DNA from 4 places in the Geobacillus thermopakistaniensis genome. Region 1 is predicted to be linked to each of the others. Evidence: predicted binding sites of a transcription regulator. Region 1 holds the regulator's gene; each other region holds the start of a gene.
The links. The regulator Rex, encoded in region 1, represses fermentation and respiration genes when NADH is low (regulators of the CRP and FNR family bind a similar motif). The targets are predictions, from matches to a motif close to TTGTGAAATATTTCACAA.
Positions count from the first base shown of each region.

Region 2: a site for Rex is predicted at 5,782-5,799, ahead of T260_RS127355 (L-lactate dehydrogenase). Genes of this name have one in related genera too.
Region 3: a site for Rex is predicted at 3,991-4,008, ahead of nsrR (nitric oxide-sensing transcriptional repressor NsrR). Genes of this name have one in related genera too.
Region 4: a site for Rex is predicted at 5,155-5,172, ahead of T260_RS130455 (DUF2249 domain-containing protein). Genes of this name have one in related genera too.

Region 1 is NZ_AYSF01000051.1:68-8,571, forward strand. Features, by position in the region: partial or broken rRNA gene rrf (5S ribosomal RNA) at 1-20, shown strand, start outside; gene tsaE (tRNA (adenosine(37)-N6)-threonylcarbamoyltransferase complex ATPase subunit type 1 TsaE) at 253-711, shown strand; gene tsaB (tRNA (adenosine(37)-N6)-threonylcarbamoyltransferase complex dimerization subunit type 1 TsaB) at 708-1,448, shown strand; gene rimI (ribosomal protein S18-alanine N-acetyltransferase) at 1,408-1,860, shown strand; gene tsaD (tRNA (adenosine(37)-N6)-threonylcarbamoyltransferase complex transferase subunit TsaD) at 1,857-2,870, shown strand; gene T260_RS128920 (ABC-F family ATP-binding cassette domain-containing protein) at 3,193-5,118, opposite strand; gene moaC (cyclic pyranopterin monophosphate synthase MoaC) at 5,216-5,704, shown strand; gene T260_RS128910 (redox-sensing transcriptional repressor Rex) at 5,720-6,361, shown strand; gene tatA (twin-arginine translocase TatA/TatE family subunit) at 6,378-6,530, shown strand; gene tatC (twin-arginine translocase subunit TatC) at 6,551-7,294, shown strand; gene T260_RS128895 (YdiK family protein) at 7,478-7,657, opposite strand; gene T260_RS128890 (CPBP family intramembrane glutamic endopeptidase) at 7,654-8,388, opposite strand.
Region 2 is NZ_AYSF01000057.1:2,214-10,717, reverse strand. Features, by position in the region: gene nikC (nickel transporter permease) at 1-198, shown strand, start outside; gene T260_RS127330 (FUSC family protein) at 212-1,291, opposite strand; gene T260_RS127335 (glutamate-1-semialdehyde 2,1-aminomutase) at 1,420-2,706, opposite strand; gene T260_RS1000000139835 (hypothetical protein) at 2,864-3,031, shown strand; gene T260_RS127340 (ABC transporter ATP-binding protein) at 3,100-4,104, shown strand; gene T260_RS127345 (ABC transporter permease) at 4,097-4,888, shown strand; gene T260_RS127350 (ABC transporter permease) at 4,892-5,677, shown strand; gene T260_RS127355 (L-lactate dehydrogenase) at 5,823-6,776, shown strand; gene T260_RS127360 (potassium channel family protein) at 6,946-7,350, shown strand; gene bcp (thioredoxin-dependent thiol peroxidase) at 7,417-7,893, shown strand; gene perR (peroxide-responsive transcriptional repressor PerR) at 8,118-8,504, shown strand, end outside.
Region 3 is NZ_AYSF01000093.1:407-6,821, forward strand. Features, by position in the region: gene T260_RS123435 (hypothetical protein) at 1-44, opposite strand, end outside; gene T260_RS123430 (ATP-binding protein) at 55-897, opposite strand; gene T260_RS123425 (replication termination protein) at 1,057-1,431, opposite strand; gene purU (formyltetrahydrofolate deformylase) at 1,541-2,443, opposite strand; gene hmpA (NO-inducible flavohemoprotein) at 2,667-3,902, opposite strand; gene nsrR (nitric oxide-sensing transcriptional repressor NsrR) at 4,074-4,517, shown strand; gene speE (polyamine aminopropyltransferase) at 4,814-5,689, shown strand; partial or broken gene T260_RS01000000138160 (acyl-CoA dehydrogenase family protein) at 5,787-6,415, opposite strand, start outside.
Region 4 is NZ_AYSF01000045.1:835-9,338, reverse strand. Features, by position in the region: gene T260_RS130425 (heavy metal translocating P-type ATPase) at 1-1,579, shown strand, start outside; gene T260_RS130430 (hypothetical protein) at 1,802-2,047, shown strand; gene T260_RS130435 (Fic family protein) at 2,145-2,891, opposite strand; gene T260_RS130440 (metal-sulfur cluster assembly factor) at 3,085-3,387, opposite strand; gene T260_RS130445 (membrane protein) at 3,410-4,660, opposite strand; gene T260_RS130450 (DUF2249 domain-containing protein) at 4,657-4,866, opposite strand; gene T260_RS130455 (DUF2249 domain-containing protein) at 4,870-5,103, opposite strand; gene T260_RS130460 (Crp/Fnr family transcriptional regulator) at 5,341-6,033, opposite strand; gene T260_RS130465 (nitric-oxide reductase large subunit) at 6,266-8,504, shown strand, end outside.

The DNA.
Region 1 (8,504 bases):
AGAGTAGGTCGCTGCTAGGCAGCTTCATTCACCAGGGAGTTTCGACACGCCTCATTCCCTTTTTCTTTTTAGGGGCGATTGCGCAACAGGGCGATCTGTCAGCGAGCCAAAAGGCTGCGCGGGATCGTCCTTTTTGTTTTTCCCTTTCTCCTATGCCTATTTTTCGTTTTGGAAGTGGCGGCAAGATGTTCGGATATGATACAATTTCAAAAGCAAGAGTGAAGATGATAAAAGGGGATAAGGTAGAACAAAATGAAAAAAATTGAAATTTTGGTGCATTCTCCGGAAGAAACGAAGTCGGTGGCCCGCCGGCTGGCGGAACATCTTGAGCGGGGAATGGTCATCGCATTAGAAGGTGATCTCGGGGCGGGAAAGACGACGTTTACGAAAGGTCTTGCTGAAGGGCTGGGCATTACGCAAACGGTCAATAGCCCAACGTTTACGATTATTAAGCAATATGATGGTCGGCTTCCGCTTTATCATATGGATGTATACCGACTTGAAGATGAATGGGAAGATCTTGGATTTGACGAATATTTTGCTGGCGATGGTGTTACGGTTGTTGAATGGGCGCATTTGATCGCCGGCCAGTTGCCTGAGGAACGGCTGACCGTTTTCTTGTTTCATCGTGGCGGCGATGAGCGGTTGCTTCGCTTTGAGCCGTCGGGGGAGCGTTATGAACAGTTGTGCAAGGAGATTTTTCCGTCATGAAAGTATTGGGAATTGATACATCGAATATGCCGCTTGGCATTGCGTTGGTAGATGGTGATGTCGTGAAAGGGGAATTCATCACCAATGTGAAAAAAGACCATTCATCCCGGGCGATGCCAGCCATTGAGTTGTTGCTTCGACGATGTGACGTTGCTCCAAAAGATCTCGATTTAATCGTTGTAGCGAAAGGGCCGGGGTCGTATACCGGGGTGCGGATCGGCGTGACGATTGCGAAAACGCTTGCCTGGTCGCTCGGTATTCCGATCGCCGGAGTGTCGAGCCTTGAAGTGCTCGCCGCCAATGGCCGTTATTTTCCTGGGGTGATCGTTCCGCTGTTTGACGCACGGCGCGGACAAATTTACACCGGGCTTTATCGCTACGAAGGCGGTGCGCTCCGCTGTCTTGAGGAGGACCGGATTGTGGCGGCGGATGAGTGGGCGCGTCGGTTGAGCGAGCGGGAAGAGGATGTATTGTTCATTGGTGCGGATGCACCGCTATATCGTGATTTGTTTCGAAGTCATTTAGGCGAACGGGTTCACGTGGCCCCGCCGTCTTTGGCGTTGCCGCGTCCGAGCGAGTTGGTGATGCTCGGCAAACAAAAAGAGCGCGAGAACGCCCATGTGTTTGTGCCGAACTACCTCCGCCTTGCCGAGGCGGAGGCGAAATGGCTCGCGAAACAAAAAGGGGAACAGAACGATGGGGATCAATGTTCAATTTCGGCCAATGACCATTCATGACATTGATGAAGTCGTGCAAGTCGAGCGGGCATCGTTTACTTCGCCTTGGAGCCGTGAATCGTTTTACAACGAGCTCATGTACAACCGCTACGCCAAATATATCGTCATGGTGTACAACGGGCGGATCATCGGGTATGGTGGGATGTGGCTTGTCATCGATGAGGCGCATGTGACGAATGTAGCCGTGTTGCCGCAGTTTCGTGGGCAAAAGCTTGGTGAAGCGCTCATGCGACGCTTGATGGACATGGCTAGGCAGCACGGGGCGGCGACGATGACGCTTGAGGTGCGCGTGTCCAATCATGTTGCCCAGTCGCTGTACCGAAAGCTTGGGTTTCGCAACGGAGGCATTCGCAAACGGTATTATCCGGATAACTTTGAAGACGCGTTAGTCATGTGGGTGAAGCTGAGATGAATGAGGACGTGTATGTATTAGGCATTGAAACGAGCTGCGATGAAACGGCGGCAGCAGTCGTGAAAAACGGAAGAGAGGTTTTATCGAATGTAGTGGCGTCGCAAATGGAAAGCCATCGGCGGTTTGGCGGCGTCGTGCCGGAAATTGCTTCCCGCCATCATGTGGAGCAAATTACGCTCGTTATTGAGGAAGCGATGCAGCAGGCCGGCGTATCGTTTGCGAGCCTTGATGCGGTGGCGGTGACGGCCGGACCGGGGCTTGTCGGAGCGCTTCTTGTCGGGGTCAACGCGGCGAAAGCGTTAGCGTTCGCCCATGGATTGCCGCTTATTGGAGTGCATCATATCGCCGGTCATATTTACGCCAATCAATTAGTGGCTGAAATGAAGTTCCCGTTGTTGGCGCTCGTCGTTTCCGGTGGTCATACGGAACTAGTGTTCATGAAGGAGCATGGGAATTTTGCGGTGATCGGTGAAACGCGCGATGACGCTGCCGGTGAGGCGTATGACAAGGTGGCGCGGGCTTTAGGCCTTCCGTACCCAGGAGGACCGCACATCGACCGGCTGGCTCATGAGGGCGAGCCAGTGATTGATTTGCCGCGAGCGTGGCTTGAGGAAGGTTCGTATGATTTCAGCTTCAGCGGCTTAAAATCGGCGGTTCTCAATGCGCTCCACAACGCGAAGCAGCGCGGCGAGGAGATCGATCCGAGACAGATGGCCGCGAGCTTTCAGGCCAGCGTCGTCGATGTGCTGGTGACGAAAACGGTGCAGGCCGCCAAAGAATACCGCGTACGGCAAGTGCTGCTCGCCGGGGGGGTGGCGGCCAACCGCGGGCTGCGGGCTGCACTGCAGGATAAAATGAAAGAGCTCCCCGATGTGGAGCTTGTCATCCCGCCGTTATCGCTATGCACCGATAATGCTGCGATGATTGCCGTTGCGGGAACAGTGTTATATCAACAAGGAAAGCGGGCTGATTTGGCGCTCAACGCCAATCCAAGCTTGCCGCTTGTCTAGGCAGTTGGCTGAAACGCGAAAGACACCGAAGGGCGATCCGTTTGCGGCAGGCAAACGGATCGTCCTTTTTATTTTCATGTGAAAAAAGTTTGTGTATATTTTTATCCACAAATCTGTGGACAATGTGGAAAAAGCGGTAAAACACTATCAACATAAGAAAGACAATACACAGCGATTTTTGTGTAACAAGGAAGATGTTTTTTGTGGATAATGTGGAAAAGTTGGTGAATAACTTATATTCCATGGTGGAAATTGTGGATTCTTTTGTGGATAATGTGACTAACTAAAGAACAACCCGCCGAAACTAGAGGCGGGTTGTCGGTTATAGTGAAGTATAAAGCTGTTCCCATTCGGCCAATAACATTTCGACTCGCTGCTTTCGCTCGTCGTTTTCTTGCGTCAATCGTTGCATCGTCTCATAGTCGCCGTAAACGGATGGATCACAAAGTTGCTGCTCGATCTCAGCGATTTGTGCTTCAAGCGTTGCAATCTCGGCTTCGATTTCATCCAAGCGGCGTTGGCGCTGGCGCCGTCGTTTTTTTTCCTCTTTTTCTTGCTCGTATGTCGTTTTGGCAGAATCACTTGCCGTTTCTGTCGGGCGGACGTTCAGGAGTGCCAGTTCGCGTATTTCTTCTTTTTTGGCGATGTAGTAATCATAGTCGCCTAAGTATTCCGTTAGGCCTCCGCTGGAAAGTTCAAACACCTTTGTTGCGATTCGGTTGATGAAATAGCGGTCGTGGGAAACGAACAAAATCGTTCCCGGGTAGTCGATGAGCGCTTGCTCGAGCACTTCTTTGCTGTCGAGGTCTAGATGGTTTGTCGGTTCGTCCAAAAGAAGGACATTTGCTTTTTGCAACATCAGCTTGGCGAGCGAAAGGCGTGCTTTCTCCCCGCCGCTTAAAGCGGAGACCGGTTTTAAAACGTCATCGCCGGAAAACAGGAAGTTGCCGAGCACGGTGCGAATTTCTTTTTCTGTCTTTTCGGGGTAGGCGTCCCACAGCTCGTCAAGCACCCGTTTGTTCGATGACAAATCAGCTTGGTCTTGATCGTAATAGCCGATTTGGACGTTTGCGCCGTAGCGGAGCTCTCCTGTTTGGATAGGGAGTTTTCGGGCGATCGCCTTCAGCAATGTCGACTTGCCGATGCCGTTCGGCCCGACTAGGGCGACGCTTTCGCCGCGCGTGATGCGGAAGCTGATTTGGCGGATGATGGGTGCACCGTCGCCATAGCCAACGGCTATGTCTTCAGCGGTGAGCACTTCATAGCCGCTCGGTCGATCGATCGAGAACGAAAAGGAGGCTGATTTTTCATCGCCGACAGGCCGTTCGAGCCGTTCTATTTTTTCCAGTTGCTTTCGCCGGCTTTGCGCCCGTTTGGCCGTCGAGGCACGGGCGATGTTGCGCTGGATGAAGTCTTGGAGTCGGGCGATTTCTTCTTGCTGTTTCTCGTACCGTCTTAACTCTTGTTCGTATTGCTCGGCCCGCAACTCCAAATAGCGGCTGTAGTTGCCGGCATAGTGTTTGAGCGTGGCATTCGACAGTTCGTATACGTCAGTGACGATTTTGTCTAAAAAGTAGCGGTCGTGGGAAACAACCAGGACGGCACCGGGATAGGCTTGCAAGTACTGCTCCAGCCAAGAGAGCGTCTCAAGATCCAAATGGTTCGTCGGCTCGTCCAAAATCAATAAATCCGGCTTGGACAACAGCAATTTCCCAAGGGCAAGACGCGTCCGCTGTCCGCCGCTTAACGACGAGATCGGCGTTGTTTTATAATCATATGAGGAAAACTGCAGCCCGTGCAAAACGGAGCGGATATCGGCTTCGTATTGGTAGCCGCCTTGTTCTTTGTATTGTTCTTGCAGCTCGTCATACGTTTTCAGCGTTTTTTCATAGCGAGCTGGATCGGCGAGTACGTCTGGGTCGCCGAGTTGCATGCTGAGTTCGGCGAGCTGTTTTTCGAGTCCTAGAAGCGGGGTGAATACCTCAAGCATTTCGTCCCAAATGGAACGCGGCGAGTCGAGCCCGCTGTTTTGCGCCAAATAGCCGATTTTGATATGGTTTGGTTTGATGATTTTGCCGCTGTCGAAAGAGAGTTCACCGGCGATGATTTTCAACAATGTCGATTTTCCCGCTCCGTTGCGGCCGACAAGGGCAATTCGGTCGTGGGACTGTATTTCTAGTTTTATATTCGATAAAATAAGGTCAGCGCCGAAATATTTCGTGAGCCCGTGCACTTGCAAAATGATCATGTCATTTCACCTCGCGAATAGTTTAACGTAAGTCGCGAAAACGGTCAAAGACGAATGATGAAAAATCGTGTATAGTGTATAAATGGAGGAGATTGTATTGTCATCGTTCACTCATTTCAATGAACAAGGGCGCGCGAAAATGGTTGATATTACGCACAAAGAAGATACTGTGCGAGTGGCTGTGGCGCAAACGAGCGTGACTGTCAGCCGGGAAATTTACGAAAAAATGACGAGCAATGCGATCGAGAAAGGGGATGTGCTCGCCGTCGCTCAAGTGGCGGGGGTGATGGCGGCGAAGAAGACAGCTGACCTTATTCCAATGTGTCACCCGCTTATGTTAAAGGGTGTGGACATTGCTTTTGCTTGGGAAAACGATGGAGAAGCGCATAAGCTCGTCATCACGGCAACGGTGAAAACGAAAGGGAGCACAGGAGTGGAAATGGAAGCGCTGACGGCCGCTTCGGTCTGTGCGTTGACGGTGTACGATATGTGCAAGGCGCTTGATAAAGGAATGGTCATCGGTCCGACGTATTTGGTCGAAAAAACGGGCGGGAAGTCTGGCCATTACCGACGGAAAACCGATTAGCTAGGGGATGAGATCATGAGCAACGAACAACCGAAAATTCCGCAGGCAACCGCCAAACGGCTGCCGCTTTACTATCGGTTTTTGAAAAACTTGCACGCTTCCGGCAAGCAACGCGTCTCCTCTGCCGAGTTGAGCGAGGCGGTGAAAGTCGATCCGGCGACGATCCGCCGCGATTTCTCCTATTTTGGCGCGCTTGGTAAAAAGGGATACGGGTATAATGTCAATTATTTGTTGTCGTTTTTCCGCCGGACGCTTGAAGAGGATGAGGTGACCGAAGTCGCCTTGTTTGGCGTCGGCAATTTAGGCACCGCCTTTTTAAACTATAATTTTTCGAAAAACAACAATACGAAAATCGTGATGGCGTTTGATGTCGATGAGCGGAAAGTAGGAACGACAGTCGGCGGGGTGCCGGTCTATCATCTCGATGAGTTGGAGGAGCGGCTTCACGAAAACATCCCGGTCGCCATTTTAACCGTGCCGGCCGCCGCGGCTCAAGCGCTGACCGACCGCCTTGTCGCCCAAGGAATTAAAGGCATTTTAAACTTTACTCCGGCGCGGTTGAACGTGCCGAACCATATTCGCGTCCATCATATCGATTTAGCCATTGAGCTGCAGTCGCTCGTCTATTTTTTGAAAAACTATCCATCGCCATCGTAAAAGGAGAGAACAACACATGAAATATTTGTTGCTCGTTGCTGTGATTTTGTTGCTGTTTGGCACGAAAAAGCTGCCAGAATTAGGGCGGTCGTTCGGCCAGTCGCTTCGCGAGTTTAAAGACGCCACAAAAGGGCTCGCTGATGACGAAGAAACGAAAACCGACCGATGACAAGGCAGGATGGAGAAACAATGAATGACAAAGAAATGTCGGTGTATGAGCATCTGGGTGAACTGCGAAAACGGCTCATCATCGTGCTCATCTTTTTTGCTGCGGCGCTTGTCGTTAGTTTCTTTTTTGTCGATGATGTCATTTTGTATTTGCAGCGAACGGCCGAGGCGAAGCATTTGACCATGAACGCCTTCCGCCTCACCGATCCGATTAAAGTGTATTTTCAGTTTGCCTTTGTCATCGCAGCTGTGCTGTCGGCTCCGGTGCTGTTGTATCAAATTTGGGCGTTTGTAAGCCCCGGTCTGTATGAAAAAGAGCGGAAAGTGACGTTAAGCTATATCCCGGCGTCGATCGTTCTTTTTTTAGCAGGCGTCAGCTTCGCTTATTTCGTCTTGTTTCCGTTTGTCGTTCGATTTATGAGCCAGCTGGCTGACCAACTAGGGGTTCAACAAATGATCGGCATTAATGAATATTTTCAGTTTTTGCTTCAGCTCGTGCTGCCGTTTGGCATCGTATTTCAGCTTCCGATTGTTGTGCTGTTTTTCACCCGCTTAGGGCTTATTACGCCGCAGCTTCTTGTTCGCATCCGCAAGTATGCGTATTTAGCGCTGCTTATTTTAGCGGCGGTCATTACGCCGCCGGATGTGTTGTCGCAAGTGATCGTCATGATTCCACTCACCATTTTGTATGAAGGAAGCATTTGGGTGGCGCGCATCGGCTATCGGAAAGCGCAGCGAGCAGTCGAGCAGGAAGGCAATGAGTGAGGCGGGACGAAAAACATTGAGAGGAAAGCGAGCAAGGCCGGGCCAAACGAAGGGGCTGTCTCAAAAGCCGCAAAACAGAGCTTTGAGGCCGGCCTCTTGTTTTTTTGTTTCCATTTTCACGATATGATCGCCGTCATGGGATTGATGTTCTGGTCCCTTCCCGCGCGAATCACGGGAAGGGGGTCAGCGTTTTGAGGCGAAAAGAAGGCGAAGGGCGGTGCCGAAATCAAAGGCAGCGAGCGCCGCTAAAGCGATGGTGGAGACGTTCCAAACCGTTTCATGAGCACTTTCGATGGCCAAATACGTAAACATTGAGCCTAAGACGAAATACAGAAGCGAAAACAGCCGAGGGTTTCGCATCATAGCCAAACCCTCCAAACGGCGAGCGGCAGCTCGGACTGGCGCATCATTTTCTCAATCTCGTCGGCCAATAGCGTCTGCATGACGACGACGAACGTATTCATGGCGACATGGGCGAAAATCGGTACGAAAATGCGTCCGGTTTTTGCGTATAAAAACGCGAATACCATCCCCATGGATGTGTACAGAAGCAAATGTTCTGGCTCCATATGGACAATGGCAAACAAAAGCGAACTGACAAGCGCAGCAAGCCAAAAGTTGTATTTTTCATAAAGCGAGCCGAAAATGATTTTGCGGAAGATGAGCTCTTCCAAAATCGGGCCGATGACGGAGGTGACGACGACCAACAGCGGCGTCAGGCGGATGATATCGATGATTTGCCTTGTATTTTCCGACCCTGGTTTGATGCCGAGCAGCCGCCATTCGATGTTGGCGGCGATGCTTTGGGCCGCGAGCGCCAAAAAGACGCCCAAGACCGCCCACATCCACGAGGAAGCAAGCGGCAGCCGCCGCATCATTCGTTCGTTGCGGTCACCGCGGAGCAGCCATAGGATAATGACAAAAGCGAGCAGGAAACTAATGATCGCCCAATACCCGGAAGCCAGTTTGGCGGCTTCGAGGCGGCTTTCCGTTCCTTGGCCGACGCCGAGGGCGCGAAGAAGCGGCACGCCGACAAAGGCGGACAGCTGCATGACGATATACGTGATGATGACGTACCAGTGGTTGCGTTTCAAACCCTCTACCCCTTTTATTTCAAATTATATCCGTATTGTAGCACATGTATGGCGAAAATAGTAAGAAAACTGCATCCTCGCATCCCACCTGACCGCCGTAAAAAAAATTAACCGGA
Region 2 (8,504 bases), on a different contig from region 1:
GCACTTGGCTTTTTAGGCTTGGGGGCGCAGCCGCCCAATCCGGAGTGGGGGAAAATGCTATCGGACGCCAAAGATTTCTTGACTCAGGCGCCGTGGACGATGATTTTCCCTGGATTGGCGATCATGCTGACAGTGCTTGGCTTTAACTTAATGGGCGACGGGCTGCGCGATGCGCTTGACCCACGGATGAAAAATTGAAGCAGGCGGTCCGCTACGAGCGGCCGCCTGCTGACTTTTCCAGCTCTTTTTCCAGCGTGTCATCGTAATGGTAATGGTGGAAACTATCGATAAGCTTGTCTAAATGTTCGAGGCGATCCCCATAATCCATGATCGCTCCGATTAAAGAAAACAACCGATAATCGCCCGGCGGCTGGCCGTCCGCATAAAAGGCGGAAGTGAGCCGCTCGCGCTGATGATGAATTTCCTCGGCCCGTCTGCTGTGAGGGAGCGGCTTTGCCTTATGGATAAATTTCAGCAACAGTTGCTCATGGTAGTCAAGCAAGCAGCCAAGGTGCAGGCAGACGGCTTGACGAAGCTCGGCGGGCAAGCGGCTGAACTCGTTTTCGAGCCGGTGCAGCCATTTTAAGACAGATAAAACTCGATCGGCCGCTGCTATCATTTGCCGGTACAACACGAGTTTGCGAGATTTTTGGAAGCGTTGGCGTCGAAAATACGTGCGTTCTTCTTTGTACATAAAATATAGATGCTCGAGTTTGGTCATTTCTTCGTGTCGTGCTTCAATTTCTTCCTTCAAATGGTGATGGTCGGCTGCCTGCTGTTTATGCAGGCGGATCCATTTTAAAATGGCCTCTGTTTCTTCGCTGATTTTTTCATATACCTTTTTTTCGTATTTCGGCGGCAAGAAAATCAAGTTGACGACAAAGGCGGCGAAAATACCGAGCATCATCGTTAAAAAGCGAATGGCCGCAAATTGAATGAACTGGCGGTCTGTATATTCCATAATGGCAATGACTGTGACAAGCGCTACGGAAATCGTCGATGATTCAAGGCGCATTTTCAGGCAAAGGGCGATGACGATCATCAGCGTCAAACCGACGACCAACGGATCGCGCCCAAGAATGAAAACCGCCGCGATCGCGAACAAGGCGCCGATCACATTCGCTTGCACTTGCTCGATCAGCGATAAATAGGAGCGGTAAATGGTCGGCTGCATGGCGAACACAGCGGAAATGCCGGCGAATGACGGCGATGGAAACTGGAAGAGCGCTGCTAAGAACAAGGCGAGCGCCACTGCGATCCCCGTTTTGAAAATGCGGGCACCGAGTTTCATCTATGATCAAAACTCTCCTTTTTGTTTTGGTGAACCATTCAGTACTATACACAGTTTCATCCTATGTGCGCAAGGAAAAAATATAACGCCCCGCCGATGAAGGCGGGGCGTTGAGAAATTTCTGGTGTTCAAAGCTGCCGGAACGCCTTGCCGACCGCGTCGATCGTGTAGGCGATGTCGTCTTCCGTATGGGCGAGGGTGATAAACCATGCTTCGTATTTCGACGGCGCGAGATTGATCCCTTGTTTGAGCATGAGCTTGAAAAATTTCGCAAACAACTCGCCGTCGCTGCGCTGGGCTTGCTTGTAGTTTTCCACTTTTTCGTCAGTGAAGAAGACGGTGAGCGCGCCTTTTAAGCGGTTGACGGTCACCGGCAGGCCGCATTGGCGAGCATGGGCCAGGATGCCTTCTTCCAGCATTGCTCCCAATCGGTCGAGATGCTCATAGACACCCTCTTGTTTCAACACTTCAAGGCAGGCGATGCCAGCGAGCATCGACGCCGGGTTGCCGGCCATCGTCCCGGCCTGGTACGCTGGTCCGAGCGGAGCGACTTGTTCCATAATGTCTTGGCGTCCACCGTACGCCCCGATCGGCAAGCCCCCGCCGATGATTTTCCCCATCGCCGTCAAGTCGGGCTCCACACCGAGCAAGTTTTGCGCTCCGCCGTACATAAAGCGGAAGGCGGTGATCACTTCGTCGTAAATGACGAGCGCCCCTTCCTTGTGGGCAATCTCATTGATCGCTTCTAAAAAGCCCGGTTTTGGCAGGACGATGCCGAAGTTGCCGACGATCGGCTCGACGAGGACCGCTGCGACTTGCTCGCCCCAAACGTTCATCGCTTCCCGGAACGATTCGACATCGTTGTATGGCACGGTAATGACTTCTTGGGCGATGCTCGGCGGCACGCCGGCTGAGTCCGGCGTCCCCAACGTCGATGGCCCCGAGCCGGCGGCGACGAGCACAAGGTCCGAATGGCCATGGTAGCAGCCTTCGAATTTGACGATTTTGCTTCGTCCGGTGTAGGCGCGGGCGACGCGGATCGTGGTCATCACCGCCTCTGTTCCCGAGTTGACAAACCGCACTTTCTCGAGCGACGGGATCGCCTCTTTTAACATTTTGGCAAACGTGATCTCATGCGGCGTTGGCGTGCCGTACAACACACCGGTCTCGGCGGCGCGGCGGATGGCTTCCGCGATGTGTGGATGGGCGTGCCCGGCGATGATCGGTCCGTAGGCGGCCAAGTAGTCGATGTACTTGTTTCCATCCACATCCCAAAAGTAGGCTCCTTGCGCCCGCTCCATCACGACTGGCGCACCGCCGCCGACCGCTTTGTATGAGCGGGACGGGCTGTTCACTCCACCAACAATGTGCTGGAGCGCTTCTTTATATAATTGTTCTGATTTGGTCCACTGCATTGTTTGATCCTCCTGTTTCCGCTGACTGCCTCTTTATATAGTAAACCGAGAAGACTCAAACTTCAATGCTATAGGTGTAAAGCGGGAGACGGATCGGTTTCTCCCATCATTGACGTGCCGATTCGAAAAAATCCGACAGGAAATCGTTTGTTTCCGTATGGGCGGAACTGACATCCAACTGTTGCCGACGGTCGATCGGCGAGTGGGCATTGATTTAGGACAAAAGCATTTTGCCGTTCTTTCCAAATCGGAGGCGGCGCCTAACGCAATGGCGTCAACAGACTGGAAAACAAAAAAGATGAAAATGGCGGCGATTCATGTATAATGCAACATAGGAGAAGGGCGCAAGCCGCCTTTTTCCTTTGACGCCAAGGAGAGGTCAGGAGGAGAACGATGAACGCGATTGAAGTAGAACATTTGCGCAAAGAATTTAAAGTGCACAAAAGCCGCTCCGGCCTTGTCGGAGCGTTTCGCGATTTATGGACGCGCCGTTATACGCTCGTTCGAGCGGTTGATGACATTTCGTTTGCTGTTAAGCAAGGGGAAATCGTCGGCTATATCGGCGAAAACGGCGCCGGCAAATCCACGACGATCAAAATGTTGACCGGCATTTTAACGCCAACGTCTGGGCGCATTGTCGTCAACGGGATGAATCCCCATAAAGAGCGCGAAAAATTCGTGCGCACGATCGGCGTCGTGTTCGGCCAGCGTTCGCAATTATGGTGGGACATCGCTGTTCAAGAGTCGTTCCGGCTGTTGAAAAAAGTGTACCGCGTCTCGGACGAGCAATATCGCCGCCATATGGCCGAGGTGATTGACATGCTTGAGATCGGCCCGCTGCTTGATAAGCCGGTGCGCAAGCTGTCGCTTGGCCAGCGGATGCGCTGTGAGCTTGCCGCCGCGCTCATTCACAACCCGCCGCTGTTGTTTTTGGATGAACCGACGATCGGCCTTGATGTGCTTGTCAAACTCAACATCCGCCAGTTTTTAAAGCAATTGAATGAACGGTATGGCACGACGATCCTGCTGACGACGCACGATATGTCAGACATTGAAGCGCTTTGCGAGCGGGTCATTATGCTCGATGAAGGGAAAATCATTTACGACGGGTCGCTTGAGCGCCTGAAAGAAAGATGGGGCCAAGGAAAACGGGTCGCCTTTACGTTTGCCGAAGCGGTGACGGCCGCTTTTTTGCAGCAGTTGACTGAAGGGTTGGATGTTGTTTGGAAAAAAGGTGAACAGCCAAACGTTTGGGTCTCGCACGTTCCATCAGGAGGCGTGCCGGAAGTTGTCAGTCGCGTCGCTGCCCGTTGTGCGTTAAATGACATCCATATTCACGAAGTGCCGACGGAGGAGATCATCCGCAATATTTATGAGGAAGGTGCGGTTCATGGGTAAGTATGTCGAAATGGTCCGCATCCGCTTTTTAATGATGCTCGCCTACCGGACAAACTATTACACTGGCATTTTGATTTACGCCATTAACATCGCAGCGTATTACTTCCTTTGGTCGGCTATTTATGGCGGCAAATCATCGATGCAAGGGATGTCGCTTGGGCAAATGACGACGTATGTCGCCATTTCCTGGCTGGCGCGGGCGTTTTATTTTAACAACCTTGACCGTGAAATCGCCATGGAAATCCGCGATGGAAAAGTAGCGATTGAACTGATCCGCCCGTACAGCTATTTAGGGATGAAAGCTGTGCAAGGGCTTGGCGAAGGGCTGTTTCGCCTTTTCTTTTTATCGCTGCCTGGGCTTTTGGTCGTATCGCTTTTTTTGCCGCTTCAGTTTCCGGGACACGCCAAAACGTGGCTGTCTTTCGGCTTGTCGCTTCTATTCAGCTTTATCATTTTTTCGGAGCTGAACTTGCTTGCGGGGGTTGTGACGTTCTTTACGTTCCGAAATGAAGGGTTGCTTAGGGCGAAGCGGTTTATCATCGACTTGTTTTCTGGGCTCATTTTGCCGCTTTCCTTTTATCCTGATTGGGCGCAACGGGCGATGATGTATTTCCCGTTTCAAGCCATCAGCTACATCCCAAGCATGATCATGACAGAAAGTTTTAAAGGTGCTGCTGTCCGTGATGGCCTGCTTCTGCAGGCAACGTGGTGCATCGTATTGCTTTTTCCGATTGGATGGTTATGGAGAGCGGCGAAAAAGCGTCTTGTTGTGCAAGGGGGGTAAACGTTGTTTTACGTATCGGTTTTTTTTCAATACATGGCGCAATATATGAAGACAAAGCTGCAATATCGAGCCGATTTGTTCGTGGAGTGGCTGTCTGACTTTATGGCTCAGGCGGTCAACTTGGTATTTTTGCTGGTTGTGTTCGGCCATACGACGCTGCTTCACGGCTGGTCGCGCGATGAGATTTTGTTTATTTACGGTTTTTTTCTTGTTCCATATGCCGTATTTGGCGCCTTTTTTAACCTTTGGGATTTTAATGAACGATATATTGTGCAGGGGGAAATGGATCGCGTGTTGACGCGCCCGCTAAACAGCCTGTTTCAAATTGTTTTGGAGCGGATGGAGCTCGAATCGTTGCTTGGCGCTGTGCCCGGGCTGATCATTATGCTGTATGCCGGCAGCCGCTTGTCTCTTTCATTTCATTGGTATGATGTCTTCGTGTTTATTTTGTTTGTCATTGGCGGTGCATTGATTTATGCCGGCATTTTCATTTCACTGGCGACGATCAGTTTTTTTGCCGACGCCCGCACATCCATCATGCCGATGATGTACAACATCAGCAGCTATGGCCGCTACCCGATCGATATTTATCATCGCGTCATCCGCTATATTTTAACGTGGGTGCTGCCGTTTGCCTTTGTCGGCGTTTATCCAGCTGCTTATTTTCTTGATAAAAAGGAATGGTACAGTTATGCCTTTTTCACCCCAGTGGTCGGCATGGTTTGCTTCACCGTTTCGGTCATGCTTTGGAACGCCGGGGTGAGACGATATCGCGGGACGGGGAGCTAGGCGCCCCGCCCGTTTTTGTTCATTTGCCATCAAAATGACAAACAATGGTCAAGCAATCGACACAACCTTGTCTGTATCGTTAGCATGTTGTGGCGTAAAATAAAATGTGAATATATTCACAAAAAGGAAGAAGAGGTGAATAGTGATGAAAAACGGGAGAGGAAATCGGGTAGCGGTCGTCGGCACCGGGTTTGTCGGCGCCAGTTATGCGTTTGCCTTAATGAATCAAGGGATTGCCGATGAGATCGTGCTCATCGATGCAAATGAAAACAAGGCTGAGGGCGATGCGATGGACTTCAACCATGGGAAAGTATTTGCGCCGAAGCCGGCTGACATTTGGCACGGCGATTACGATGATTGCCGCGATGCCGATTTGGTTGTCATTTGCGCCGGCGCCAACCAAAAACCGGGCGAGACGCGGCTTGATCTTGTGGACAAAAACATTGCCATTTTCCGCTCGATCGTTGAGTCGGTCATGGCATCCGGATTTCAAGGACTGTTTCTCGTCGCCACCAATCCGGTCGACATTTTAACGTACGCGACGTGGAAATTCAGCGGCCTGCCGCAAGAGCGAGTAATCGGATCGGGCACGATTTTGGACACGGCGCGGTTCCGCTTCTTGTTGGGCGACTATTTCGCCGTCGCCCCGACGAACGTGCACGCCTATATTATCGGCGAACATGGCGACACTGAACTCCCGGTCTGGAGCCAGGCTGATATCGGCGGCGTGCCGATCCGCAAGCTGGTCGAGTCCAAAGGGGAAGAAGCGCAAAAAGAGCTCGAGCGCATTTTTGTCAATGTGCGCGATGCCGCCTACCAAATTATTGAGAAAAAAGGAGCGACGTACTACGGGATTGCTATGGGGCTTGCCCGCGTGACGCGCGCCATTTTGCATCATGAAAATGCCATTTTGACCGTTTCCGCTTACTTGGACGGCCCATACGGCGAACGCGATGTCTACATCGGTGTGCCTGCTGTGATCAACCGAAATGGCATCCGCGAAGTGATTGAAATTGAACTTGACGAGGAGGAGAAAAAATGGTTCCACCGTAGTGCTGCGACGTTAAAAGGTGTATTGGCGCGCTATTTTGCTCAGTAAAGCGCAACGATTGGCTTCATCTGACGGGACGCTGGCTTGTCAAATGGGTCGGGTGATCCGGTGGAATACAGGAGTGCTGCCGATTCAAGCAGGGTGCGGAGGGTCATGCGGTATAATCGCCCGGTTGTCCGCGTATATATGAACGACGGACAAAAATGGGGGGAACGTGATGGATTACGCCTTCCTTGGCATTGTTGCCGCCGTACTGCTCGGCAGCATCACCTCGCTTTGGACAGTGCGCGTGCAAGCGACGCATCGCCTGTCACTCGATAGCTTATGGGTTCTCGTCCAATGGTATTTAACGATGTTGCTCGGTTTTGCCATGATTTATATGATTTTGCAAGTAAACGGCCATGCTGTGTTTACCCCATCCCCAAATAGCGCATCGAAAGATCGTTTGTCGCTGCTTGAAGACAGCTTGTATTTAAGCGGTATGACGCTTTTGTCGGTCGGATACGGTGATGTCACTCCGATCGGCGTCGGGCGGTGGATCGCCATTGCCGAAGCGCTGCTCGGCTACATTATGCCCGCTGTCATCGTGACGCGCACCGTGTTTGACTGGGATCATCGCTGATATGAGTTGCAATTTCCCTTCGTCTTCGCTACGCTAAAAGAAAACGAAGAAGACGGGGGGAACGACATGACGATTGCCATTGGCCAGCCAGCTCCAGATTTCACCTTGCCGGCAAGCAATGGGAAAATGGTTTCGCTGTCTGATTTTCGCGGCCGGTATGTGGTGCTTTACTTTTATCCAAAAGACATGACCCCGGGGTGCACAGCCGAAGCGTGCGACTTTCGCGATCGCCATGCGCAGTTCGCTGAGTTGAACGCCGTCATTTTAGGAGTGAGCACCGACCCGATGAATCGGCATGAGGCGTTTATCGAAAAATATGAGTTGCCATTTTTGCTTCTTTCTGATGAGCGGCATGAAGTGGCCGAGCTGTATGGGGTATGGAAGAAAAAGAAAAATTTCGGCAAGGAATATATGGGCATTGATCGCTCGACATTCATTATCGCCCCCGACGGAACGTTGGTCCAAGAATGGCGCGGGGTGAAAGTGAAGGGGCATGTCGATGAGGCGCTTGCGGAAGTCGCCCGACTAGCGTCATCTAGGTAAGCGTCCAGACAATGTACATCGTTTGGCGTATGATACATAGTAACCTCCTCAAATGAATGACATAAGAGGCGGAAACAATTTCCGCCTCCTTTTTTTGTTAAAATGGCGTCTGAGCCCATATATTAATGGCATCTATATTGACAAATGGCATGTATTCTTTGTAGACTAATTATAAATATTATAAAGTGATAATTTTTTTCACCTTTGCACAGAGAGTGAGGTGCATGACGGTGTCTGACAACGAGCAACTGAAGGAAGCGCTTGACATGCTGAAAAAGACTGGCATACGCATCACGCCGCAGCGTCATGCGATATTGGAGTATTTGATCAGCTCGATGTCCCATCCGACGGCTGATGAAATATACAAAGCGCTGGAAGGGAAATTCCCAAACATGAGTGTAGCTACCGTCTACAATAACTTGCGCGTCTTTAAGGAAATCGGGCTTGTCAAAGAGCTGACGTACGGCGATTCGTCAAGCCGGTTTGACTTCGTCACTTCCAATCATTATCACGTCATCTGTGAAGAGTGCGGCAAAATTGTCGATTTCCACTATCCAGCGCTTGATGAAGTCGAGCAGCTTGCCGCTCACGTCACCGGCTTTAAGGTCGAC
Region 3 (6,415 bases), on a different contig from region 1:
CTCGAGTCGACCGTTCGGTCATTGAACATCATAAACCGCTCCATGCCGAGCCTCCTATTCGTCAAACCACGTTTCAGCGATGTTGCGCACTGCGGCCCGTTCCCGTTCATCGTCGAGCTTATCGACGATGCTTCGTTCAATGGCCCGCAATGGCGGCATGTACGCCGCCAAATCGCACGCATCCAACAAAGCGCGCACCGAAGCCGCTTCCTCGGCGATTTGTCCGTTTCGCACCTGCACAAGCAGATCAGCCGACAGGGCGACGAAACGATCGATCAACGTTTCATCCGTTAATGTAGTTTGCGCCAACAATACCGATTTTAATGTTTCTCCTTGCACATACGGCACATTGATGACGACAAACCGGTTTTTGAGCGCCTCATTGAGCGGTACGGTGCCAATATAGCCTTCATTGATCGCGGCGATGACGCCAAATGTCGGTTTCGCCTGCACGAGATCGCCGGTGAGCGGATTCGTGAGCCGCCGCCGGTAGTCAAGGACGCTGTTTAAAATCGGCAGCGTCTCTGGTTTCGCCATATTAATTTCGTCAATATATAGCAAATGCCCTTTTGTCATCGCCTGGATGACTGGTCCGGGCACGTACTCGATCACCGCCTGGCTGTTTTTGTGCACGATCGTCTTAAAACCGAGCAATGCTTCGGCGTCTAAGTCCACGGAACAGTTGATGCTGTGCATCGGTTGACCAAACAAAGCGGACAACGTTTCAGCAAGCCGCGTTTTTCCCGATCCGGTCGGGCCTTTTAAGAGCACGTTTTTCCCAAGCGCGAGCGCAATGGCGGCATCGTGCACGATCGCCTCATCTGCCGCCTTGTACCCGCCCGCTCCAATCAACGCGCGATCCGGATCGCGGCGGAACAGTTCTTTTCGCTTTTCCATTTCTTTCGTGACCGTCAACGGCCATGTTCCCATCTTCTGACTTCCTCTCTGTGGCGATCTTCCCCTCTCATTCTACTAGATCGCCCGGCGGGACGCAAAACAAAAGAACTAGACCATAAATATATTATGTAAATATAACAAAGAAAAAACGAGGCGCTCTCAACCGAAGTTGTCCTCAATCGCCTTGCGAATGAGCGCCGCGCACCGATCAAGCTCCGCCTTGAGCTGGCGTTTGTACAGCTTCGCCTTTTCCTGTCCGCCCTCGGCGAACCGATAGTAGACGACTTCTTGGTACTTCATTCCCTCTTTTTTCTGTTTCACTTGTTTTAAAATGCCGTCTTCGATCAAATCGTGCAGCGCCTTATACACTTCGGAGTGGTTCGGCCGGTAGCCGAACGGCTTGAACTCTTGGCGCAATACATCAAGCAGCTTCAGCCCGTAGAGCCGCTCCTGTTCGGTGAGCGTAATCAAATACAATTTTAAAAACGCACGTTGTTTTAACAGAAAACCGCTGGGCGTCCGTTTTTCTCCCATAGGCTTTTTCCCTCCTTCCCTACGGATGAAATTTCGCTCTTTGGGCGGCCAAATCCTGCTTGTCTTCATTATACCATGCGGGAAAGGAAAAATCCTCTCCCGCTTGGGTTCAATAAAACACGATCGTTTTGTTTCCGTGGATGATGACCCGGTCTTCCAAATGCCACCGAAGCGCCCGGGCGAGCACCGTTTTTTCGATCAGTCGGCCGATCCGCTTTAAGTCGTCCGGATGGTGGCGGTGGTCCACGCGGGCGACGTCCTGCTCAATGATCGGCCCTTCATCCAAATCGTCGGTGACGTAGTGCGATGTGGCGCCGATCAATTTGACGCCGCGCTCATACGCCCGCTCATACGGACGCGCGCCAATAAAGGCGGGCAAAAATGAGTGGTGGATGTTGATGATCCGTCCCGGGAATTCAGCGACAAACGCCGGCGACAAAATTTGCATGTAGCGGGCAAGCACGATGGTGTCGATCTGATAGTCGCGAAGCAGACGGATTTGTTCGGCTTCGGCGTCCGCTTTCGTTTCTTTCGTCACCGGAATATGCACATAAGGGATGCCAAATGACTCGACCGTCTCGCGCAAGTCGGGGTGGTTGCTGATGACAAGGGCGATGTCGGCGATCAGCTCTCCCGCCTGCCATTGCCAAAGAAGTTCAAGCAGACAATGCTCGGCTTTGGAGACAAAAATCGCGATTCGCCGAATGTCGTTGTGCAGCCGAAGCTGCCAACGCATCTCAAATTCAGCAGCGATCGGGGCAAACACCGCTTCGATCTCTTCTTTTCGCTCGGCGATGTTTGGACAGTCGAACTCCAAGCGGAGAAAAAACGTCCCTCCCTCAGGATCGGTCGAATATTGGCTCGATTCAACGATATTCGCCCCTTGTTCGTACAGAAACGACGTCACTGCCGCGACGATGCCCGGGCGATCTGGGCAGGAGATAAGGATTCGAGCGCGCTGCTCGTAACCTTGCAAAAATGATTGCCAGCGATGTTGGCGAAATGTCGTCATGCGTTGTCTCTCCCTTTTCTTGCTTTTCTTGCAATTCATCATACAAAAAATTCATGAACTTGCCAACAGGGAAGATAACAAAAGAGGGTGTCCCAAAAGGATCGGGACACCCTTTCTTATTACCGTATATAGGTTTGAAACAATCATTAAGAAACAATATGTTGTGTTTTGTTAAGAAAAATGACCCTTTTGGGTCATCCCCCTGGCAAGCGAAAAACCTCTCTCAGTCTTTCGTCAAATCGCCGGCCGGGCCGAAAAATTCGTAATGGATGTGCTCCTCTGGCACACTCCATTGTTTTAGGGCACGATAGACGGTTTTCATAAACGGCATCGGGCCGCAGAAATAAAAGTCTGCGTCTTTCGTCGGGATCACGGATTGCATCCATGCGAGGTCGATCCGCCCTTCTTTGCCAAAATGTGGATGGCGGCGATCCTCGTCGGATGGCGACTCGTAACAAATACGGTAAGAAAATGACGGGCGTTCCGCCAACATCCGAAGCTCCTTATCAAACGCGTGCACGCGGCCATTCAAAGCAGCATGCAAAAACGCCGCTGGGCGGGTCGGTTGGCGGATGGCCAACGTATGCGCCATGCTCAAAAGCGGAGTGATGCCGACGCCGCCGCTGATGAACACAACCGGCGTCGTTTTGGACAAATCAAGCGTAAAATCGCCGGCTGGAGCGCTAAGCTCGAGCACGTCGCCCTCTTGGACATGATCATGCAAATAGTTGGAAACAATGCCGGCCGGCTTGTCCGCTGTAGCTGCTTCCCGTTTGACGCTGATGCGGTAATACCCTTTTCCAGGTGCATCCGATAAGCTGTATTGGCGAATATGCGTATACGTCTCGCCCGGAATCGACAGTTTGACGCTCACGTATTGACCCGGCAAATAATCACTGATGGCCTTGCCGTCTTCCGGCTCCAAATAAAACGAAGTAATGACGCCGCTTTCTTTCACCTTTTTCACGACGACAAATCGGCGAAAGTCACGCCAGCCTCCGTGTTTGGCCGCTGCCTCATCGTAGAGCTCTTTTTCCACTTGAATGAAAACGGACGCAATGGCTTCATATGCTTCCGCCCAAGCCGTGATCACTTCGTCGGTGGCGGCGTCGCCGAGCACGTCTTTGATCGCCAGCAACAAATGCTTTCCGACGATCGGGTATTGTTCTGGTTTGATTCCTAAGCTGCGGTGTTTATGGCCGATTTGCCGCACAACCGGCAAAATAGCATCAAGCTGGTCGATATAGCGCGCTGCCGCATACACGGCTGCGGCCAAGGCGCGTTGCTGCCGCCCTTGCTTTTGGTTGGCGTGGTTGAAAATATGGAGCAGTTCCGGATGATTGGAAAACATGAGTTCATAAAACCGCTTCGTAATTTGTTCGCCATGTGTTTCCAAGACAGGCACCGTTGATTTCACAATTTCAATCGTTTTTGGATGCAATTTCGTTGTCGTTGTCATGATTTCATCCCCTTGTAAAACATGTATTTTTAATACATCTTTTATTCAACCATGATCACTGCGAAAAAACAATATTTCAAATACATCTTTAATAAATTGTTCACAATTCTCCGTTCGAATCAGGTGTGGTACAATGGGATCAAGAATGTCGCTTAAAGGTTGTGAATCACGATGCAGTTGACGAACTATACGGAATACGCCTTGCGCGTCCTCTTGTTTTTAGGCGCGCTTGATGAAGAAGAAAAAACAAACATCAAAGACATTGCCGCTGCCTTTTCCATTTCAGAGCATCATTTAAGCAAAATCGTCTATGAGCTTGGCAAACTCGGCTACATTGAAACGATCCGTGGGCGCAACGGTGGAATCCGCCTTGCGAAACGCCCCGCGGAGATTGTCATCGGCGCGGTTGTTCGCGAAACGGAGGAAAACTTGTCGCTTGTCGAGTGTTTTGCCGCCCACGGCAATGAGTGCGTCTTAACGCCGGTATGTCGGCTTCGCTTCGCACTTCACGAGGCGTTAGAGGCGTTTTTGCGTGTGCTGGATGCGTATACGCTCGCCGATTTGCTTGAAGACCGAGCGTCGCTTCGTTCTTTATTGAAAGAGCGGCGCGGTTGAGAAAACTTTCTGGCTATAAGCTGGAGAGTTTTTTGGCGTTTGGCAGGCACACGATCACTAAGCATCGCTCTACGGAAGGAAGACGCGGGATGATGCGAAACCGATGGCGGCCTTTGCGCGGGATGTGGCGGCAAGAACGATCATCAGTTGGAAAAACGAAACCAGTCGTCAAACATGGGCGGCGGGATGAATACGTCCGGCACCGGCCGATCACATCCCCTTTGTTTGCCACAAGACGAAGAATATATTAAGATTAGAAAGGTGTGAAAACATCTGCATGACTAAAGGAGGTCACAATGAAACACGAAGGAAGCGCTTTGCCACCTTACTTGCATATGGACAATGGAGAGCTTTGGCTCACCGAAGATGATCGCGACAACTTAAAAATCAGCTATCGAATCAAAGAGGTGATTTTTGCCGAGCCGTCCGAGTACCAGCATGTGATGATTTTGGATTCGTACGATTTTGGCCGCATGCTCGTACTCGATGGCGTCGTGCAAACGACCTCGATTGACGGCCATATTTATAACGAAATGATTTCGCACGTGCCGCTGCAGTTTCATCCGGAAGCGAAGCGGGTGCTCATCATCGGCGGCGGCGACTGCGGCGCAGCTCGTGAGACGGCGAAATACGCTCATCTTGAAGCCATCGATATGGTGGAAATCGACGAAAAAGTCGTCCGGGCGTGCAAAGAGCATTTGCCAGCCGTCTCCGGCAACTTATCGGATCCGCGCGTGCGGTTTGTTTATGATGATGGCGTCGTGTTTGTGCAAGAGAAAGAAAACGTCTACGACGTCATTATGATCGACTCGTCTGACCCAGTCGGCCCGGCGGAAGCCTTGTTTTCACCGGAGTTTTACGCCAACGTCCATCGCGCGTTGAAAGCAGACGGGCTGATGGTCTGCCAAAGCCAGTCGCCGATTTTCCACTTGGATATCTTGAAACGGACGTACCGCAATATTCGCGAACTGTTCCCGCATGTGCTTGTGTACACCGCGGTGGTGCCGACGTATCCAGGCGGACTGTGGAGCTTTACGATCGGCTCGAAACGGCCGCTCGATTTTCCGGCGCAGACAACCATTCCAAACGACACGAAATACGTCAATGATGCGGTCTTTCGTCAATGTTTCGCCTTGCCCGAGTTTTTGCGCTCGGCGCTTGAGGTGGAATAACGGCTTGGCATGGAAAAAGCTGTCCCTGCTTTGTGAGGGGACAGCTTTTTTTGTGTCATTTGAGTGATCTTTCTATTATTCCACCCGCTTTCTTGTTTCATTGCGCCGGTGGGTTGTGGGTCAGTGCCCGCTTAGCAAGCCATTGAAACGTCAAGTCATCCGCCGGCGGGTTGTGCAATCCAGCACGGACGTCACGGTAATGCCGCTGAAGCGGATTGTCAGCAAACAAGCTTTGTCCGCCGACAATGCGCATCGCCCAATCGACGACTTCAAGCGCGGTATTGGTGGCGACCAATTTGGCTGTTGCCAACTCCTCTTTCATCGCCATCCGTTTTTCCGGATAGCGATCCCATAAGTCGGCGACCGCGTACAGGAAATGGCGCGCATGGGTGAGGCGCCATTCCATTTCAGCGATTTTCCGCTGCACTTCGGGTGTTAGGGCGATTGGGTGAGGCAGGGTATTAGGCTGGTACGTCTTGGCAAAGCGAAGCGCCTCATTGCGCGCCGCAATGGCGATGCCTAAGTAACAAGCCGGCACGTGCAACAGCCATCCTTGCGCCGGAGCGGCTTCGTTCGCTTCTCCAAGCGTCTCTACGAGCGCCTCTTGGTCGACTTCGACTTCTTCAAGAACAAGATCATCGCTGCGCGTCGCCCGCATGCCAAGCGTGTTCCACGTCGGCTCGATGCGGATGCCTGAAGCAGACATCGGCACGAGAAATTCACCGA
Region 4 (8,504 bases), on a different contig from region 1:
CTCGATGGATCGAGCACGGCGGTCGATCGCCTCGTTGATGGAGATGGCGCCCGCTGCAGCGACGATTCGGCGCGGTGCGGAGGAGGTGACCGTTCCGGTCGAAGACGTTCGCGTCGGGGATGTCATGATCGTCAAGCCGGGTGGAAAAATCGCTTTGGACGGCATTGTCATAAGCGGCGCCTCCACAGTGAATGAAGCGGCGATCACCGGTGAAAGTCTGCCGGTGGAAAAAGCAGTGGGGGATGCAGTGTTTGCCGGGACGCTGAATGGAGAAGGATTCCTCGAAGTTGAAGTGACAAAGCGGGCGGATGAAACGACATTGGCGAAAATGATTGATCTTGTAGAAGAGGCGCAAGCGGAGCGGGCGCCGTCGCAAGCGTTCGTCGACCGGTTTGCTCGCTATTATACGCCGTTTATTATCGTGACCGCGCTTCTGATCGCCATCGTTCCGCCGCTCGTGATGGGCGGGGAGTGGCTTGATTGGATTTACCGCGGTCTTGCCGTTCTTGTCATCGGCTGCCCGTGCGCGCTCGTCATCTCCACCCCGGTGGCGATTGTGACGGCCATCGGAAACGCGGCTCGGCGCGGCGTGCTCATCAAAGGCGGCGTGCATCTCGAACAAATCGGCCGGCTGCGTGCCGTTGCCTTTGATAAAACCGGGACGTTGACGAAAGGGAAACCAGCCGTGACCGATGTCGTCGTGTATGAAGGAACACGTGAGCAGCTGTTGGCCATCGCCGCCGCCATCGAAAAACGGTCGCAGCACCCTTTGGCTTCTGCCATCGTCCGCAAAGCGGAAGAAGAGGGAGCACCGTTTCTTGATGTGGCCGTCGAGGAGTTTCAATCGCTCACCGGCCAAGGAGTGAAGGCGGTGATTGCGGGGAACACGTACTATATCGGCAGCCCCGCTTTGTTTACCAGTTGGATCGGGAAGTTGCCCGATGAAGCGGAAAAGCAAATCTCTGCCTTTCGGGACGAAGGAAAAACCGTGATGGCCGTCGGCACGGCCGATCGGCTGTTGGGGCTTGTCGCCGCGGCCGATCAACTGCGGCCGTCCGCCCCGGAAACGGTTGCCGCGCTGCGGCGCCTTGGGGTGGCGGAAGTGGTGATGGTGACGGGCGACCACGAGCAAACCGCACAGGCCATCGGCCGTCAAGCGGGCGTATCCGATATTCGCGCCGAGCTCCTTCCGGAACAGAAGCTGGCGGCGATCCGCGAGCTGAAAGAACGTTGCGGCATGACCGCCATGGTCGGCGACGGGGTGAATGACGCCCCTGCCTTGGCCGCGGCCGATATTGGTGTGGCGATGGGCGGGGCGGGAACGGATGCCGCCTTGGAAACAGCCGATGTTGTGCTCATGGCCGACGATTTGCGCCAGCTGCCGTACACCGTCCACCTTGGGCGCCGAACGCTTGCCGTCATCCGGCAAAACATCGCCGTCGCCTTAGGGCTTAAAGTGCTGGCACTCGTGGCCGCCGTCCCGGGCTGGCTCACCCTTTGGCTCGCGGTGTTCGCCGATATGGGCGCGACGCTGCTAGTGACACTCAACAGCATGCGCCTATTGCGGGTGAAGGAATGAGACGGGGCTGCGGGCAGCGAGATACATCGTCCAACTTAGAAGAAGTGCATTTGTCCTCTCTCATGAAATGCGTGGAAAATATGGGTGCTTTCTGACGATGAGAGACGGTATAATGAAGAGGAAAACATCACAGCTGATTAGGTTGAATGTTTGGGGATAGCGGCTGTTGGATGGAACCATCGTTTTGGTCTGTTCATGAAAATCGTGGGGAAGAGGGGCGTCATGAAGGGATCTCGAAAAGAAGAGAGGCATGAAACGCAACGGACAGAAGAGATTCAACGGATGGATGACCGGGTGTTTTCGCCGGCCGAAGAGTTGGATCGGATCGCCGCGGGAGGGGCGATGAAGCGGGAAGCCCTCGATTGGCGAGGATTTCCCCGGTGGATTCGATATGTCGGATACATCGCCTTCGCCTTTTTTGTCATCGTTCCTTTGATGGCATGGTTGTGGAACGTGTTGCTTGAATAGCCGATCAAACGCCAACCGGAGGCGGGTCTCATGGAGGAGAAAAACAAACGACACGGAAATGCCCGTTGTTCCGTGTCGTTTTGTTTGCGCTCTGTTGTTAATCCTCCATCCCTAAAGCGTACAAGTAATGGCGCAAGCTTTCTTCGACACATGCGGCGATCAGTTGAATGAACGGAGTGACCTCACCTTTGACGCTCGCTTTTTCCAACGCTTCGTAATACTTCCGGCGCTGTTCCGGGTTTGCTTTCACAATAGCGGGCGGATAGCCATGCTGCATTAAAATGAAATTCATCATTAAGCGGGCGGTTCGTCCGTTTCCGTCAGCAAATGGATGAATGTATACGAGCTGAAAATGGAAACGAGCCGCCAGTTCGATTGGATGAAGAGCATGTTGATTCGTTTCATACCAAGAAAACAATTGATTCATTTCATCTTGTATATGCAAAAAGTGAGGGGGGGTGTACGAGCTGCCGGAAATGCGCACATTGTATGTTCGATATTTCCCGGCATTTTCATTGTCAATGCTCTTTAATACTAAATAATGGACCTGTTTCAACACGTGCTCAGTCAAATGTTCTTTGTTTGCGACTAACTCTTCAATAAAGTCAATCGCCTCCGCATGGTTAATAGCTTCCAAATGTTCCTTAAGCCGTTTCCCGCCAATGGTAATCCCTTCTTCTATGACTAGCTTTGTTTCCAGCAAGGTTAACGTATTGCCTTCGATGGCGTTCGAATGGTACGTCCATTCGATCCGAAATGATTCCCGCAAGTTTTTCACCAACCCTGGAGGCAAAGGGCGCAACGCATCCAACCGTTGTTTCAGCTCGTCGATTTTGGCAAACATCGCTCTCACCTCTTGGTATATGATTCGCGGCCTCGATTCGTTTTTCCTTTAAATAGCCAAGCGATGGCTCTCGTTTTTTCTATTATGATACAAAAATAAAGGGCGGGGAGTGTTCAGCAGTTGCAGAACAATGAAACAACCGCCCGCCCAACACGGGCGAACGGCGAAAAGGGGATGGAAAAAGTGGAGTGTTTCAAGAAAAATGCCCAAGCTGCCGGAGCGCTTCTTCGCTCATTCGCTCCGGCGTCCATGGCGGGTTCCATGTCACTTGGACGCGCACGTCACGGATGCCGTCAATGTGCTCAAGCGCCCGTTTGACGCCGCCGGCGATCGAGTCGTGAAGCGGGCAGCCGGGGGTCGTGAGCGTCATCAGGACATTGATATGCCCATCTTCGATTTTTAAGTCATAAATCAACCCTAAATCGACGACGTTAATGCCGAGCTCCGGATCAAGGACCGTTTTCAGCTGTTGAATGGCAAGTTCGCGGACATCCATCGTTCTTTTCCTCCTCATTCGCTTATTTTCGGAAGACCGTTAAAATCGTTCCGGCAAAGGCAACGCTTAATCCAGCCAACAGCACTTGAGTGATGGCGAACAGCGGCACGCTCGCGACAGCAAGCGCAACGGCCGCCAGCGCGAGGGCGATGAGCCATAGGCGGCATTGGACGGTGACGGCTCGCTCATTCATCATTTGTTTTAACGTCGGCACGTTTTGTTGGCCGACTTTTTCGCTGTAGCGATGCGTCCACCATAAAAACGGCACGATTTTGAACAAATAGCCGACGATGCTGAAGAGAATCCAGCCGACAATGAATAGATAAACAATGATGCCAAGCAGCCGTCCGCTGCCGACGACGATGGCGACAAAGGCGGCAACGTGCAGCACAAGGCCGATGACGATGGCCGAAAGCGAAAAGCGGAACGGGCGGTCAAGCGTTTTTTTCATCCGCTTTTGCAAAATGGCGCGGATATGCCAGGCGAAAACAACGAATCCGCTCATGAGCAAGGCTGCACCGGCTGCAAGCCATGCGTGGCTTCGCAAGAATAAGCTGGCGAACGCCACAGCAATCCCGCTGATGTACAGCGCATAGACGTAACGCGCCGGCCGCAGCGAAAAGCCGTGGGCGAGCGAGAACATCGGCGCCATTTTGTACGAAAAGCCTATGATGAGCAGTGTGAACCAGCCGCACAGCCCGAACAGCACATGCAAGCCGAACACCGTTTCATGACTGTTGGCGCCTGTGGCGGCGAAAAAGTGAAAGGCAAGCAGCCCTCCGGCGGCGCCCGTCAGCAGCAAAAACAACAAGGAAGTCGCGACAAACAGCGTCATGATCGTTTTGTTTTTTTGTTGTTTTAATGTCATCGCCATTTGCCAGACAAACAGCACGATGCCGAACAGCAGAAGCAAGCCAGGGAGAAACGCCTGGTTTGGCGTAAACGCTAAACTGGCGGCAAAGGCGACGATGCCGAGAGCGGTGATCGCAAACTGCCAAAAACCGAGCCGCTCGCTCCAAATCGGCGTCAAAAAGGCGACCGGAACGAGCTGGTACATCGCCCCCATGGCCGTCATCAATGCAAAGCCAAGCAACGCCAGGTGGGCCGCCGCCCACACGAACGGCAGCCGGAACGCGCCGCTGCTAAGTGAGGGAATCGCTCCAAGCAACATAAGCTGCGACGCGGCGAACGCCAACACGGCGAACATGATAAACGAGAACGGAAGACGGACGTCTGTTTCCGTCCCCGTGCGAGTAGGAAACACGTTGCTCATCCTTTCGTAATGCGGATTTCAAAACTGCCGTCTTCGCGTGCGACCGTCTCGTGCCGGTAGCCAAGCTCGTCAAGCTGCTCGTACAAAAACATCGGGCGGCGATCGTTAATGATCGTCAGCGTCTCCCCAGGATTCAGCTTAGCGAGGGCAGCGAGCGTCCGCATCATTGGCTGCGGCGGCTCGAGTCCGCGGTTATCGAGGATCATCGGTCATCCCCCCTGTTTGACAAACGTTACTCTCCAATGTTTTTTCTCGATTTGTTCGGCCTCGTACGTAAATCCTTTCGCTTTCATAATCGGAAACAACGGCAGCGGCTTGAACGGGGCGTGTAAAATGAACGTATCGCCCGGCTGCAGCGGCTTGATGGCGTTCATAATTTTTTCAAACGGTTCCCGCTTTTGCCGCAAATCTTCGCGTACATCGAGTTCAATCGTCACACCCATGCGCTTTCCCTCCTTTTTGACTATCATGATAATCATTTTCACTGTGGAATGTTGTGATATAGCTCACATCTTTCGGCCGAAACATGACATATTCCACTTTGGAAAAAAGGTTTCGTTTTCGTTTGAAAGGGCGGAATAGCATGTTCCAGAAAGATGGGCTTGCCGAAATGTTTGAAAGGAAACCCCATCAGCTCCATTGCGCATCCCGACCGGTGCCGGACGATGGGGAAAAAGGAGTTAGAAAAAGATTTCTTGTTCGAGCCCTTCGCGGTCAATCAAATAAAAGCCGTGTTCGTCGACGTCAACCAGCCCTTTCCGTTTCAGTTGGCTCAACGTGCGGCTCACCGTTTCCCGGGCGGTGCCGATCATGTTGGCCAGCTCGCGGTTTGTCACATGGGCGGTGAGGCGGTGCCACTTCCCTTGTTTGACGGCGTTCGTGCGCGTCAGCCGCAACAAAAGCAACACGATTTGTTCGTACGTATTATGGAGCACTTGCGCTTCGAGCCGGTTTTGCAAATCAACGATTTTTTCGCCCATGACGCGAAACAGTTTTATGCAAAGTTCAGGGCTCGCCATCAGCACTTGTTCGAAATCGTGGATCGGGATCGCGATCAATGTCGCTTCCTCGACCACTTCGGCGTGGGCCGGATAGGTGCCTTTTAAGAAAAAGCCGGCATGCGGAAACATTTCTCCCGTCTGCAAAATCGAAACGATTTGTTCTTTCCCGCTGAAGTCCGTTTTATAAATTTTTACCGTGCCGGAATGAATGAAATAGACTCGCTCGAGCGGGTCGCCTTGCATAAAGACAAACGTCCGCGGCTTGTAAACGCGCACGTGGGAAATGGCAACCAGCGAATCAAGCTCGTAATCGGACAGTTCACGAAACAACGGAACAGCTTTTAAGCGGTCTTTCATCCAATGGTTCGCCATGGCGTTCTCTCCTTTGGAAATGTGACAAAAGTGTGGCGGCTGTCAACAGAGCATCGATGCTTTTCTCTTTTTGAACATCCGCGCCGTTTGGCCTTTTCTGCCTTCATTGTATACATTCTCACGCCATAAAGCTGTGATATAAATCATAACGGACATTTGCCCCGGCTCACAAACCGCCGAACGATCAGCGCGCTACAATGGGGGCGAACAAACGAGAAGGAGGTTGGCTCATATGGAAGTTCATCGATCCGTTCGCCCCAACATGCGGCCGGGGCGGCAAACGACCAACAGTTTTCTCAAATCGATTCTCATTTTCACTATTGTGATCAGCTTTACCGTCCTGCTTGTCGGCGGATATTGGATTTTTAAAGAAATGGCGCCGAGGCCGAAGGAAGTGCGCAGTGAAGACGGCCAAGTGTTGATGACGAAAGAAACGATCATCGGCGGGCAGGCCGTCTTCCAAAAATACGGGCTGATGGATTACGGAACCGTGCTTGGGCATGGGTCGTATATGGGGCCGGACTATACGGCGGAAGCGTTGAAAATTTATACGGAAGGCATGCAAGATTACAAAGCAAAAGAGCGGTATCACAAACCGTTTGCCGATTTAACCGCCGATGAGAAAACGATCATCCGCGAACAAGTCATCAAGGAAATGCGAAAAAATCGCTACAACCCGGTTACGGATGTTCTCGTCCTGACAGATGCGCAAGTATACGGGTTGGAAAAAGTGCGCGACTATTACCGCGACGTGTTCACCAATGGCGATGGTTGGGGATTGAAAAAAGGATTGATCAAAGAAAGCGACATGCCAAAATCAGGCCGTGCTTGGGTCGCGGACGGCGACCAAATCAAGCAAATTGCCGACTTTTTCTTCTGGACCGCTTGGCTGTCAAGCACGCCAAGACTTGGCGACCACATCACCTATACGAACAACTGGCCGTACTATGAGGACGCCGGCAATACGATGTCGTTTTCCGCGGTATGGTGGAGCGGCGCGAGCGTCACGATTTTGATTTTGTTCATCGGGATCATTTTGTATGTGTTCCACCGCTATCAGTTAAGCATGCAAGAAGCGTATGCAGAAGGGAAGTTTCCAGTCATCGATTTGCGGCGGCAGCCGCTGACTCCGTCGCAAGTGAAAGCGGGCAAATATTTCGTCGTTGTATCGGCGCTCTTTTTCGTCCAAACGATGTTCGGGGCGCTGCTCGCCCACTACTATACGGAACCGGACAGCTTCTTTGGCATCAAATGGATCCATGACCTATTGCCGTTTAACATCGCCAAAGGGTATCATTTGCAGCTGGCGATTTTTTGGATTGCCACCGCTTGGCTTGGCATGGGGATTTTTATCGCCCCGCTTGTCGGCGGGCAAGAGCCGAAAAAGCAAGGGCTGCTCGTCGATCTGCTTTTTTGGGCGCTTGTCGTCCTTGTCGCCGGCAGCATGATCGGCCAATGGCTCGGCGTCAACGGCTATTTAGGAAACGAATGGTTCCTGTTTGGCCACCAAGGTTGGGAATACATTGAGCTAGGCCGCGTTTGGCAAATTATTCTAGTCGTCGGCATGCTGCTTTGGCTGGTCATCGTCTTCCGCGGCGTCAAACGCGGGCTGAAGCAAGAAAGCGACAAAGGCGGGCTCATCCACTTGCTGTTTTATTCGGCCATCGCCGTTCCGTTCTTTTACATCTTCGCGTTCTTTATCGAGCCGGATACGAACTTTACGATGGCTGACTTCTGGCGCTGGTGGATCATCCACTTGTGGGTGGAAGGCATTTTTGAAGTGTTCGCCGTTGTTGTCATCGGGTTCTTGCTCGTTCAATTGCGGCTCGTAACGAAAAAATCGACGGTCCGGGCTCTCTATTTTCAATTTACGATTTTACTAGGCAGCGGTGTCATCGGCATCGGTCACCACTATTACTACAACGGTTCACCGGAAATTTGGATCGCCCTTGGCGCGGTGTTCTCGGCGCTCGAAGTGATTCCGCTCACGCTCCTTATTTTGGAAGCGTATGAGCAGTACAAAATGATGCGCGACGGCGGGGTCAACTTCCCGTACAAGGCCACATTCTGGTTCTTGATTTCAACCGCCATTTGGAATTTGGTCGGCGCTGGCGTGTTCGGTTTCCTCATCAACTTGCCGGCGGTCAGCTACTTTGAACACGGGCAGTTTTTAACGCCGACCCACGGCCATGCGGCGATGATGGGCGTGTATGGCATGTTTGCGATCGCCGTGCTCCTTTATTCGCTGCGCAACATCGTCAAACCGGAAGCATGGAACGACAAATGGCTGAAATTCTCTTGCTGGATGCTGAACATCGGCCTGGCTGGCATGGTTCTCATCACGCTTCTCCCGGTTGGGGTGCTGCAAATCAAAGAAGCGTTTGAACACGGCTATTGGGCGTCCCGTTCGCCTTCGTTCTTGCAACAAGACGTCGTACAAAACTTGCTGCTTGTCCGCTTTGTTCCGGATA